DNA from 4 places in the Peribacillus sp. NPDC096379 genome. Region 4 is predicted to be linked to each of the others. Evidence: riboswitches for the same ligand, from Rfam matches in the RefSeq annotation. Region 4 holds a riboswitch; each other region holds the start of a gene.

Region 1 (3,161 bases), on a different contig from region 4:
ATATATGATAGAATTGGTGCTGGTGATGCCTATACTAGCGGTATTTTGCATGGCAAATTGTCTAATTTCCCACCGAAGAAAACCGTACAGTTTGCAGCCGCGGCTGGAATGTTAGCCTGCACAATTGTTGGGGATACGCCCATGTCAACAGAGGCAGAGATATTGTCATCCATTATGGGAACAATTGAAGATATCAAGAGATAAAGTAAAATTTCATACCGGGAAAATGATAGGAGACATGGAACGAGAGTGAATAGAAAAAAAGGACCTTTGTATTTACAAATCAAGGATATATTGAGAGATCGTATTTTACATGGTGTATACGCAGTTAATACTTATATTCCCTCTGAGCCTCTACTAGAAGAAGAATTTAATGTGAGTAAAATTACTGTACGTAATGCAATTAAAGAGCTTGTTCAAGAAGGCTTGATTGAAAAGAAAAGCGGTAAAGGAACGAAGGTCATCACAAATGTTTCGAATGCGAAACTTGCAAAAGGCAAGCACTTTACAGAGTTATTAGTAGAGGAAGGTCACCAAATTATCAAAAAAGTGTTAAGTATAAAAAGGATTCAATTATCTACTGAATCTTCACTCTATCCTCTATTTGGTGAAAATTGCCTTCAAATCGAGCGAATGTACCTTTTGGATGGTGAACCGTATATTCACTTCTCCCACTATATTTTACTGGACATAAGCGATGAAGAATTAAACGATGTTCAGATTAGCTCTTTATATCGTTTTATGGAAGAAAACAATATTAAACTTGAAACATTTAGGGATGAGTTCGCTGTTGCTATCGTGCCTAGTCACATATGTGAATCATTGAAATTGGAAAAAGACACTGTAGCTTTAAAACGAATTCGACTTTCTCATGATGAAGAAGGGAATATTAAAGAATACAGTGAAGGGTACTATAATACAGCAAAACACAACTATATTGTGAGCTATAATGAGCGGAATTCATCGGTTTGACCTAATTAAGCGCTCATTATAGCTTTCTCCCCTGCTAAGGCTTGATAAGAACGAAATATTCTTGCTGTTCATGAGAAGAAATAGATCAATAATTAATCAATGCAGTTGAGCTTATTAATGAATTTGGCTTGCAAAATTAAAGATGAATACAGATTGGGGTTGGGTTCGGGGCCTTCCCGTCATTAGACTAGCTTTAATCTATAGGATGCTTCCCCCCGAACACCTGTATCTTTTCAGCTTTAAATCCAAATTTTAAAGTCCTCCTTTCGACTCCATTTTATAAACGACTAGAAATTCGTGTAGTTTTTTTACAAGTCCACCATTTCCAAATCGAATTACTTTATCTTGCTTCTGCTCCGATTCTACCTCTTTGGCAAATTCCAAAAAGGACAATAGATAAATTCTGCGTGAGAGAATATTAACAATGCCATACTCGTAAAACCAATTATCAATCGTATTATAAATTCCTTTGTTTACCCCATACTGTAAATGGCACCAATTAAAGAATTGTAAATCAGGCAGATTCAGATATTTGCTTTTTCCTAAGGGTTTTCCTTTCTCCGTCCTTAAAAAGATCCTCAAATTGTTTAAATTTCTCGATTGCACGATAGATGTCCTCCGTAATTTGTTTTTTTAATAAATCAATGGAAGCAAACTTTTGTTCTTCCCTCACTTTAAACAGAAGTTGACACTCTATGAACTCTCCATATAGGTCATCGGAGAAGTCGAGAAGATGAACTTCAAATGTTTTTTTCAAGGTTGATCCAAATGTTGGTTTAACACCAACATTCATAATGCCCCGATATTGCTTTCCTTTTACAACCACATGTACGCCATATACTCCATTTGCTAACAAGACAGCATCTGCATCTACATTGGCTGTAGGAAAACCTAATTGCCGTCCCATTTTCCTACCATGTACCACTCTCCCACAAAGAGATTCAGTAATACCTTCCTTCCTTTTACCAAGCAAAATAGTGTCAAATTCAAATGGTGCATCCTGATTGTTAATCATCTACACATCCCCTATCTCAATTGTAAATACAAAAAAACTCTCCTTATTAAAGTGATAAGAAGAGTGAAATGTACACAAACAAGCTACCATTGCCTCCTCTTATCTTTCGAACCATTCGTTCGCTGGAATTGGCACAGTACTCATAAAGAGCCTTTTGCCGAGATTTCATTGGACCAGTTCCTCCATCTCTCTTGATAAGATTCTACATGTATGAAATTTTAAAACACATCGGATTACTAAGAATAATTATTACATTCAATATATAAAATGTTCAAGTTCTTGTCAAGTATTTAATGTCAGATTTTTCCGATACTTAATTATGCATGTTTAACGTGGATAAAAGATTGTCTTTAAGAAATTACTAAGATCCTTAGTCACTTTAAGCAAAGTAATTGGCATTTAAAAAGAGATTTTTCATATTCATTAAAGAAAATTTTTTATGTAATGTAACTATCTAGGTAAAACTCTAATCGTTTAAAAAGGATAAAAAGCTTTTCTATGAAGAAAAAAATTCTTTATCCCTTTTGTTTTTTTTACGCTAGCACACTTTTAAACGATTGGAAAATTTCACAACTGGTAATAAATCGCAATGTAATCAAAAAGCTATTCGATTTTCTGTTCCTGCCGTTCATACCTTACTTCCTTAAGCAAAATATTTAAATCGATTTTACGATCCCAAACTTTTCTCGCGTTTTCTGTCATATAAGGAAAAAGATATTGATCAACCATTACCTGATAATCCAGGTCACTAAGAAGATTATATGTAGGAATCTTTATTCTTTTTTCATCAAAGGTTTCAATAACAATATAATTTATTAAATTGATAGGATTTCTCACCAAATCAGTACTTCGAATATTGTTAATAAAAACCGTTCCCTTTTTAGAAAATACCTTCCCATTTTCCCCTAGAATTATCGTTAATAGAATTTTTCCCGGATTAAAAGCAGGCAGTGACCAGAGTGTTAAATACAGAAAAACAGGAGCGAGCATGATGCCGCCCAAAATATAAATCAACGAATAAGTTGAATTGAATTTAAAGCCATCAATGATCAATATCAAACAGCTTATTAGACCTCCTAAATAAAATACTGCCATCCATACATACATGAACTTTGAGCCCTTTACCTGAATCAGTTCATTTTTCTTCTTTACATTGAGCAAAAGACGCACCTCC
Region 2 (3,161 bases), on a different contig from region 4:
TAATTTTGAAGTTATATAATCCCCAATAAATTGGATGACGAACACAATAAGTAAAATAAGAATCGTCGCTAACATCGTTACATCATTGTTGTTTCTCTGGAATCCTTCTTTATAAGCAAGATCTCCTAGTCCCCCCGCACCAATTGCTCCCGCCATCGCTGTATAACCGATCAATGCAATCGCAGTAACCGTAATACCTGAAACAAGTGCAGGCATGGATTCTGGTAATAGTACTTTGAAAATGATGGTACTCGTTTTAGCCCCCATAGATCTCGCGGCTTCAATCACGCCCTTATCCACTTCTCTAAGGCCAATCTCGACCATCCTCGCATAAAAGGGCGCAGCCCCGATAATTAATGCTGGGAGAGCCGCCTTTGCACCTAACATAGAACCTACCACAAAAATTGTAAACGGAATTAATAAGATAATCAGAATAATAAATGGGATTGAGCGGAAGATATTGACCACCGCAGAAATAATCACGTTGATAAATTTGTTTTCCCACATCTGTCCTTTAGACGTCAAAAATAACAATAACCCTAGTAAGATGCCTAATATAAAAGTCGCAAGTAAAGCAATACCTGTCATATATAATGTTTCTTTCGTTGCAAGCCAGATATTTTCCCAAATGACATTCGGAAACCAATTACTCAGCACTTGACATCACCTCCACGCCAACCTGCTGTTCTTTGATGAATTCAATCGCGTGGGCGATTTCTTCATCACTACCATCCATATGAATAAACAATGTGCCATACGATCCATGTTGAGTTTGCGAAATTTTTCCTTGTACGATATTAACATCCAATTGAAAATTACGAATAAGCTTTGTAATTAGTGGACTTTCCGTATTTTCGCCGACAAAAGTTAATTGTACAACCTTGCCTTGTGGATAGTGCTCTAGTAAATGTTCCACAGTGTCCTTCGTTTCCTCAGGCTCCGTTACTTGTTGAACAAACCTTTTTGTTATTTGCTCAGCAGGGTTCCTAAATACGTCAAGAACCGGTCCTTGCTCAACAATTCTGCCGCCTTCCATGACAGCTACCCGGTGACAAATTTTCTGGATGACATGCATTTCATGAGTAATAAGAACAATCGTCAACCCTAATCGTTTATTAATATCGACCAAAAGCTCTAGAATGGAGTCCGTTGTTTGCGGATCAAGTGCAGATGTCGCCTCATCACAAAGGAGTACTTTCGGGTTATTCGCTAATGCCCGGGCGATCCCAACCCTTTGCTTTTGTCCACCACTCAATTGAGAAGGGTAGGCCCCCTCCCTGCCCTCTAAGCCAACCAGCTTAATTAATTCATTGACTCGTTTTTGGCGTTCACTTTTTTTTATACCTGCAATTTCAAGTGGAAACGCGATATTATCGTGTACAGTACGAGACCACAATAAGTTGAAATGTTGAAAAATCATGCTAATCTCTTGACGTGCCTTTCGCAAGTTACGACCTTTAATGCTTGAAATGGTATTTCCTGCTACTACGACAGAACCCGATGAAGGGGTTTCTAGACCATTCAGCATGCGTATGAGGGTACTTTTTCCAGCGCCACTATACCCAATGATTCCAAATATTTCACCTTTATTAATCGTTAAATTCACTTCATCAACAGCCTTAATTGGCTTTGTTTGCACGGATTTAGTACTGAATACCTTACTAACTTTCGACAATGTTATCATTGAACTCACCTCTTTTTGCAATAAACCCTATGAACCTACTCATGTTGTTTGTAAAAACCTTCTACTAAATAAGATTTCACGAACTGCTCCATTCATGCATTGTTTATTTACATAATCGGAAATTAAAAATGCCTTTCCGCGTGAGCAGAAAGGCATTGTGAAAAAAGACCTTCCTCTCATCTCCCAAAGCAATCAGCTTTGCGTGAATTGGCACCTTTTCAAAGCATTAGCTTTGCCGGTTGCCGGGCTTCATCGGGCACATCCCTCCGCCTCTCTTGATAAGAGCAAACAAGTATAAGAAATTGACAAATCATCAATTAAAGTTCATTTCGTTTTCGTTGGAATAATACCATGCAAAAAGATAGAGTGTCAATGTATTATATTTCTATTTATTGAAAAATCGTTAAAAAACTTGGCAACAATCCCTTTAGATAAAGTGAAACTTCAATCAGTGGCGGTTTTCTTCATCCCCTACTGATTGTTAGTCCCGTTCTACTGTCGCTAAGATCGCAGTAAACGCTTCGATCAATCGACAGTACGAACTAAGGACTACATACGCCGCATCCTGTGGGCGTAAACTTTACCTCTGCTCATGCATCGGTAAGTTTCACTGTATCTTTTACGGGCAGTCGATCCCCCCACCTATCTTCTTTTAGCATGCTCAGAATCTCGAGGTGGGGGTCTTACTGCTTAAAAGTGGGAAAAATTATTTTACTGCAAGTGAATGAATGCCTGTAGCTTTTTCAATCGCTTGTTCAAGATCATCGATTAAGTCTTGGGCATTCTCAATTCCAACCGATAAACGTACCAAATCCTCAGACACACCTGATTTTTCAAGTTCTTTGACTGAAAGTTGCTGATGCGTCGTGCTCGCAGGATGGATGATTAAACTCTTCGCATCCCCAACATTGGCTACATGAGACCATAGGCGAATGGAATTGATCAGATTCGCACCTGCTTCTCTACCACCTTTAATGCCAAACGTCACAATGGAACCTGCTCCTTTTGGCAAATATTTGTCAGCCAAGCTCTTATCAGGATGATCTTCATTACCAGGATAGTAGACCCATGAGACAGCTGGATGATTTTGCAGATAGTCGATGATAATCTTTGTATTCAAAATATGTTCCTTCATCCTCACATGCAATGTTTCCAGCCCAATTGCGAATTGGAAAGCACTCTGCGGACTTAATGCTGGTCCAAGATCTCGGAGTAGCTGTACACGTGCTTTGGTAATAAAGGCGGCTGGACCAACTGCTTCTGCATAAACGATTCCGTCATAGCTTGGATCTGGTTCAGTGAACCCTGGGAAATTAGGTGAATTATAATCGAATTTCCCTGCGTCTACAATGATTCCCCCCATTGTTGTTCCATTTCCAAGCAGCCATTTTGTTGCGGAATGAACGACAATATCCGCGCCAAACTCAATCGGTCTGCACAGATATGGAGTAGCAAACGTGTTATCGATAATGAGTGG
Region 3 (3,161 bases), 1.5 Mb from region 4:
TTATAAAATTCACCATCATGATCGATATCATGAACTTTTTCTGGATCTGCATAAATCCCTTTTTCCTTATCCACTACGACTGCATCATCTTCCCAACTAGCTTCCCATAGTTTATAGACAACATCTAAGTATTCATCAGCTATATCATAACGATTATCATGATTAATTTGTTGATCTAAGCCAAGATTGCGTGCAGCACTATTTAAATAAGATGTTACGATATTCCAACCGATTCTCCCTTTTGTTAAATGATCCAATGTCGAAATTCGTCGAGCAAATAGATAGGGATGTTCATAGCTTGTCGACGCAGTTAAGCCAAATCCTAAGTGCTTTGTAACTTGCGCCATGATCGGAACAACAAATGCGGGATCATTGACTGGAACTTGAGCACCCTGACGAACTGCTGCATCGCGAGAACCTTGGTATACATCATATGTTCCAAGGACATCGGCAAGGAATATGGCATCGAATCTCCCTTTTTCCAGTACTTTTGCAAGATGCGTCCAGTATTCTGCATCTTTGTACGTAGATGATTGATCGTCTGGATGTGTCCAAAGCCCAGGGGATTGATGCCCTGCGCAGTTCATATCAAATGCATTTAAATAAATTCTTTTTTTTGTCATAATCATTACCACCCATTCGTTTTTTAATGATGTAAATTGGTGCTAAATGTAGTCTTAAGCGATTATTGGTTTAGTTTGTTTAATAGTTTGGAGAAACTCCTCTAAATCGTTATTAAGTCGAGTTTGAATATCTTGATCAGTAATAGGCTGTATACTATTTTCTTTATCAATTTGATTATCTATAATATAAGTCCCTTGAGTGGCTCTTCCTTTTAAAGTAGTTATAAGCGGTTTTAAGGCAAAATCGATTGCTAATAAATGCGCTTTACTCCCACCTACCATTAGCGGTAACACTGGAATTCCTTTAAACGCACTTTCTGGTAATAAATCGATTAGAGATTTTAAAATACCTGTATAAGAAGCTTTGTACACAGGTGAACCAATAATCACCCCATCCGCTTCCTCGATTGATTTTGCTATTTGTTTAATTCCCGTGCTATTATAGCGTGCATAAAGCAAATCCTCAGCAGAAATATCTAAAACGGAAATATACTTTACCGTTATATTCTCCTTTTCTAACAACGATTGAACAAATTTTAAAACTACATCAGTCCTAGATGTTGCTGAAGGGCTTCCAGATAAAATCACTACATTGGGCATTTGTTGACCTTCTCTCTTAGTAAATTAGTTATGATCCTTTGTACGGTCTACATTCAAAGGGTTTAATCTATATTAAACGCATAAAGTCCTCTTTCCTGATAGAAAGAGGACTTTATGCGTAGTCACTCTTATCTGACAAGCCAATGCTTGCAGGAATTAGCACCTTTCTACTAGTTGTAGAGGTTGCTGAAGCTTCATCGGGCCATTCCCTCGGCTTCTCTTGATAAGAAGTATTAAGTTAATTTTATCATAATATTCTAATAACTGATTGTCAAGATTAAATCATATATTTTTCATCGGAATTGTGTGAATAATATTTATTCACACATTGTAATACTAGGATAATTAAGAAGGGGGATGTCCCCAAAGAAAGGTCTGACCCTGCAACAACTAAATACAGTATAGGATAAGTGATAGATACACTACATACTGATTTAGAGTGCGAGGTCAGACCTTTTGAGATATGCTCCTTATAGTTTCTTCTATTCTACGCTAGGTAGTTGGGTAAGAAAATGTTCAACAACCGCAACTGAATCAAGTCGTGCAGCCACATAAGGTGGGGAAAGTCTACGTGTTGCTTCAAGCGGCATTCCTAGCCAGAGATATTGCTTATCAATGATGACGAATGGAAAAGCAATATTTGTTTCAATCTGTTCTTGCACGGCCAAACCTGGAAGCGGACGAATGGAAATAAGCGTGATCTTAACATGTTTTTGCTTACAATTCAGCATATTCAACCAATCCTCTGTAACTATTCCTTTATCAGGTATAGACAAGATAATTGAGTGACATGCTTTTTTAATATCCTCACCTAGAACATCCAACTTACGCGCATGCATCCACTGAAGCTTAGGATGATGATTTTGAATCCACTTGCCAATGTCCCTGGTTGCAACTGTATGTCCGAAGGTTGTTTGATGATCCACAAGCTTACGTAATGTTTTGCCTTTATAAACGGTTTTTCGAATATAGTCCGTATCGCTTACTTGGATGAATTTCCCTTTCGTTCTTGTAATTGCGACATTAATGAGTCGCTCACTATTCTTTCCAGTCAAAAGCATACCAGCACGTGTTTCAGGATAACTATCAACTGTGTCAAATATCATTACATCACGTTCACTTCCCTGAAATCGATGAACAGTTGCTGCAATAATATCAGCTTGTTCAAGCTCTTTCGCATATACTTCTTGTAATAATAGATCCATAAGACGGGATTGAGCTCGATACGGTGTTACATAACCGATGGATCGTGCACCGCTTGAATACGCTTCATGAAGTAGTTGGAATGACAAGAACAGCTGCCAAAGATTCATCCTTGATCTCGATGTCCGCTCCGCTATACAATGTTCACCAGTTCCACTCGTTTCTAACAGCATTAAGGCACGATTAGGAAATGGTCTTCTCTTAGCAATTTTTGCACGGCTCGTTTGTACACTTTCATGATCGCAAACTCGGGAATGATAAATATGTTTATTCGTGAAGGCCGAAATATCTGGATGCATTCTGCGTTGTTCTTTTAACAGAAACAAATGTGGATGGAGCTTCCCTTCATTCACTACATTCACAACGCCTGAACAATGAAAAATATCTTCTTTTAACCATTTATTCACTGATTCATCACGAGCTGAAGCAATTGGCGGCAATTGTTTAAAATCACCACAGACAATGATATTCTTGCCTAACGATGCAGCAAATGCAACTTGTGGGACATAAGCCATACTCGCTTCATCAAGAATGACTAAATCATATTCCTGTTCATAAAGTGTGCTGTCGCTTGCTGTTTTTGCCAGTGTGCTACCAACGATTTTAGCTTCTTTGACAAGCTCCATTTCTTTACGACGAAATTTTTCAATGACTCTGCCAAGTTTTTTTTCCAATTCAATTAATCGATCTGTATCCCGCTTGCTAAATGAACCTGATAAATCTTGTTTTAAGAGC
Region 4 (3,161 bases):
AAAGAAAGAGATGATTGTATGAATTACGAATTATTTAAAAGCATCCATAATTTATCGGGTCATAGTTATGCATTGGATACTCTTATGGTCTTTATAACAAATAAAGCGATTTACATTTTGGCTTTGGTACTTTTGGTTCTATGGATCTTTGGTGGAAAACCTATGAAACGGGCAGTATTATATGCCGGTGGAACAGGAGTTATTGCGTTAGTTGTAAATGTTCTTATTGCTCAGATATACTATGAGCCGCGTCCATTTGTCACACATCACGTCCAGACTTTGATTCCTCATGCTGCGGACTCTTCTTTTCCTAGTGATCATTCAACAGGCGCTTTTACGATTGCAATTGCTATGTGGTATCGGTATAAAAAAATTGGTATCCCTCTATTTATTTTAGCCCTATTAACTGGCTTTTCCCGCATTTGGGCGGGGCTTCATTATCCGTTTGACGTAGTAGGCAGTTTAATAGTGGCAATTGTTGTCTCGTATGTGATTGTAAAATTACCAAGATTGTTCGATCCAATTGTAAACTGGATTATTTCTATCTATGACTCGATTTTTAACAAAAGAAGTAGGTCTGATAAATCTAAATCTTCTCGAACATAAAACTTCTAATGATGTGTTAGGTATAGCAGTCTCTAGAGGGTGTCCGGAATGATCTGGAATCTTTGTAATAAATTTTGATCAAAATGAAAAAACTCGTTTTGCTTAACTCATTTTATATACGATCGACAAAAAGGTGAAGTAAGTTCCTTAGTGTTTGAAAAATCTAATTGTCTTGCTTGGTTGCGAATCAAGTATCCCTGATGCTTGGAGGCAGGGGGCTTGTTTTCATAAGCAATATTTTGTATTGGATTAGATAGGAGATTGCCGAACTAACGATTCTTTTTTTTAAAACTACATTAAGACAAGATTATCTAAAAAGGGTCTGCCCTCAAATTCTATACCTCGTTTAATATGTCAGAGATAAACGGTTATAGTAAATGTGGTCAGACCCTTTCACTATGGGGTAACTTCATAGTCATAACACACAGATTTTTTAGAATTTAATTGACATTTTAAATATTAAGTTATATAGTATAGAAAATAAAATTATATATGGATAAATTCTTATCAAGAGATGTGGAGGGACTTGGCCCTATGATACCTCGGCAACAGGTTTTTACTTTTGTAAAAATACTGTGCTAATTCCAACGGACGAAAGTTTGATAGATAAGAAGAAGCCTTTGCTAGATAATTCATAGAAGTGTAATCTTTTATTTGTCTAAGTAAGCCTCTTCTGTCTAATGATGGAAGAGGCTTTTTCGTGTTACAACTTATAATAGGAACAACATGGGGGAGAGCAGATGATTGAATTTCAAAATGTGAAAAAGATGTATGAATCGAAGAAACAAACCGTTGAAGCTTTGAAAGGGATCGATTTAGTCGTTGAGAAAGGCGATATTTTCGGTGTTGTCGGCTACAGTGGTGCTGGTAAAAGTACGCTGATCCGATTAGTCAATTTACTAGAGCGTCCGTCAGAAGGGCGAATTTTGGTAAATGGCAAAGCATTGACTTCGTTAAAGCCGAAAGATTTACGAGCGGAGAAGAAGAAAATCGGGATGATTTTCCAACATTTTAATTTGCTTAATTCGAAGACGGTTTTTGATAATGTTGCGATGCCGCTGATCTTATCGGGTACCCCTGCAAAAGAAATTCATACCCGGGTAAATGAATTATTGGAATTCGTCGGCCTTTTGGGAAAAGCCAAAAATTATCCAGAGCAATTGTCTGGCGGGCAAAAGCAGCGAATCGGTATTGCACGTGCCCTAGCAACCAATCCTTCGATTCTCCTATGCGATGAAGCGACATCAGCGCTCGATCCACAAACGACAAGTGCTGTTTTGCAACTGTTAAAGAAAGTAAATCGGGAATACAACATCACGATCTTGCTGATTACCCATGAAATGTCGGTCATTCGCGAAATTTGTAATAAAGTGGCAGTCATGGAAGGTGGCAGAATTGTTGAGCAAGGTTCTGTGTTTGACGTATTTGCTAAGCCGCAAACAGAGATTGCCCAAAACTTTGTCCGAACAGTGATTCATGACGAAATTCCGCAGAGTTTTAAAAAACAGTCGGAAGGAAATCCGGTTATCTGGAAAATTAATTTTATTGGGGTGAATTCAAGCAAACCATTATTATCAACAATTGCAAAAAAATTTGATATCGATTTAAATGTTTTATCGGCAAATATTTCGGAAATCCAGGAAACGCCGTTTGGTAATTTGATTATGGAAGTGACAGGAGAAGAAAGCGAGATTAAGAAGGCATACGATTATATTCAAGCCGAAAATATTCTCGTGCAGGAGGTAAGTGTACATGAATAACACATTATGGGGCATGGAAATTACGGCAGATCAACTGTTAACTGGATTTGGTGATACGCTTTATATGGTTGCCTTCTCTCTCTTATTTTCAGTTGTGATAGGACTTCCACTGGGAATCTTACTCGTCATAACTAGGAATGGTCATATATTGGAGAATAAGTGGGTATTCAATGTATTGAACCCAGTTATTAATATATTAAGGTCTATACCGTTCATTATTTTACTAGTTGCTCTGATTCCGTTTACTAGATTCGTAGTCGGTACGGCAATTGGGACAAATGCAGCGATTGTCCCCTTGATATTTTATGCGGCGCCTTATATTGCGCGACTAGTGGAAAATTCCCTTTTGGAAGTAGACAAAGGAATTATCGAAGCGGCAGAAGCAATGGGAGCGACGACATGGCAAATTATTTTTCGCTTTTTAATTCCAGAAGGACTTAGCTCATTGGTCCTTACGTTTACAACAGCAACAATCGGTCTTGTCGGTGCTTCAGCGATGGCTGGTGCGGTTGGAGCGGGTGGAGTTGGTGACCTTGCTTTAAGTTATGGGTATCAAAGGTTCGATACGATGACGATGATTGTTACGGTTTTTGCGCTTGTGGTTATCGTTCAATTACTGCAATCAACTGGAAATATCGTGTCCAAAAAAATCAGAAGAAGATAATTGGGGGAATAAAAAATGAAAAAATTATTAATAGCGATCTTAATTCTAACGCTTGCTGTTTTGTCAGCATGTGGAAAAAACGATGTAAAAGGCAGTGCAGACGGCGAAAAAACAGTGAAAGTTGGTGTTAG

What was found. Region 4 has a riboswitch for S-adenosylmethionine ahead of ACIQZI_RS00460 (methionine ABC transporter ATP-binding protein). Riboswitches for the same ligand answer to the same signal wherever they lie in the genome.
Region 1: linked by a shared signal. The riboswitch ahead of ACIQZI_RS16965 (riboflavin kinase) and the one ahead of ACIQZI_RS00460 (methionine ABC transporter ATP-binding protein) in region 4 are both predicted to bind S-adenosylmethionine.
Region 2: linked by a shared signal. The riboswitch ahead of ACIQZI_RS17755 (methionine ABC transporter ATP-binding protein) and the one ahead of ACIQZI_RS00460 (methionine ABC transporter ATP-binding protein) in region 4 are both predicted to bind S-adenosylmethionine.
Region 3: linked by a shared signal. The riboswitch ahead of ssuE (NADPH-dependent FMN reductase) and the one ahead of ACIQZI_RS00460 (methionine ABC transporter ATP-binding protein) in region 4 are both predicted to bind S-adenosylmethionine.

Annotation. Positions count from the first base shown of each region.
Region 1 covers NZ_JBIWFD010000003.1:627,223-630,383, forward strand. The annotation lists gene ACIQZI_RS16950 (sugar kinase) at 1-204, shown strand, start outside; gene ACIQZI_RS16955 (GntR family transcriptional regulator) at 250-972, shown strand; gene ACIQZI_RS16960 (hypothetical protein) at 1,225-1,356, opposite strand; gene ACIQZI_RS16965 (riboflavin kinase) at 1,487-1,987, opposite strand; SAM riboswitch class I at 2,084-2,188, opposite strand; gene ACIQZI_RS16970 (DUF5381 family protein) at 2,591-3,148, opposite strand.
Region 2 covers NZ_JBIWFD010000004.1:108,313-111,473, forward strand. The annotation lists gene ACIQZI_RS17750 (methionine ABC transporter permease) at 1-657, opposite strand, end outside; gene ACIQZI_RS17755 (methionine ABC transporter ATP-binding protein) at 647-1,684, opposite strand; SAM riboswitch class I at 1,858-1,969, opposite strand; gene ACIQZI_RS17760 (O-acetylhomoserine aminocarboxypropyltransferase/cysteine synthase family protein) at 2,391-3,161, opposite strand, start outside.
Region 3 covers NZ_JBIWFD010000001.1:1,582,750-1,585,910, reverse strand. The annotation lists gene ACIQZI_RS07520 (LLM class flavin-dependent oxidoreductase) at 1-623, opposite strand, end outside; gene ssuE (NADPH-dependent FMN reductase) at 678-1,223, opposite strand; SAM riboswitch class I at 1,349-1,453, opposite strand; gene ACIQZI_RS07510 (AAA domain-containing protein) at 1,706-3,161, opposite strand, start outside.
Region 4 covers NZ_JBIWFD010000001.1:78,133-81,293, forward strand. The annotation lists gene ACIQZI_RS00455 (undecaprenyl-diphosphatase) at 19-606, shown strand; SAM riboswitch class I at 1,108-1,219, shown strand; gene ACIQZI_RS00460 (methionine ABC transporter ATP-binding protein) at 1,347-2,366, shown strand; gene ACIQZI_RS00465 (methionine ABC transporter permease) at 2,380-3,030, shown strand; gene ACIQZI_RS00470 (MetQ/NlpA family ABC transporter substrate-binding protein) at 3,046-3,161, shown strand, end outside.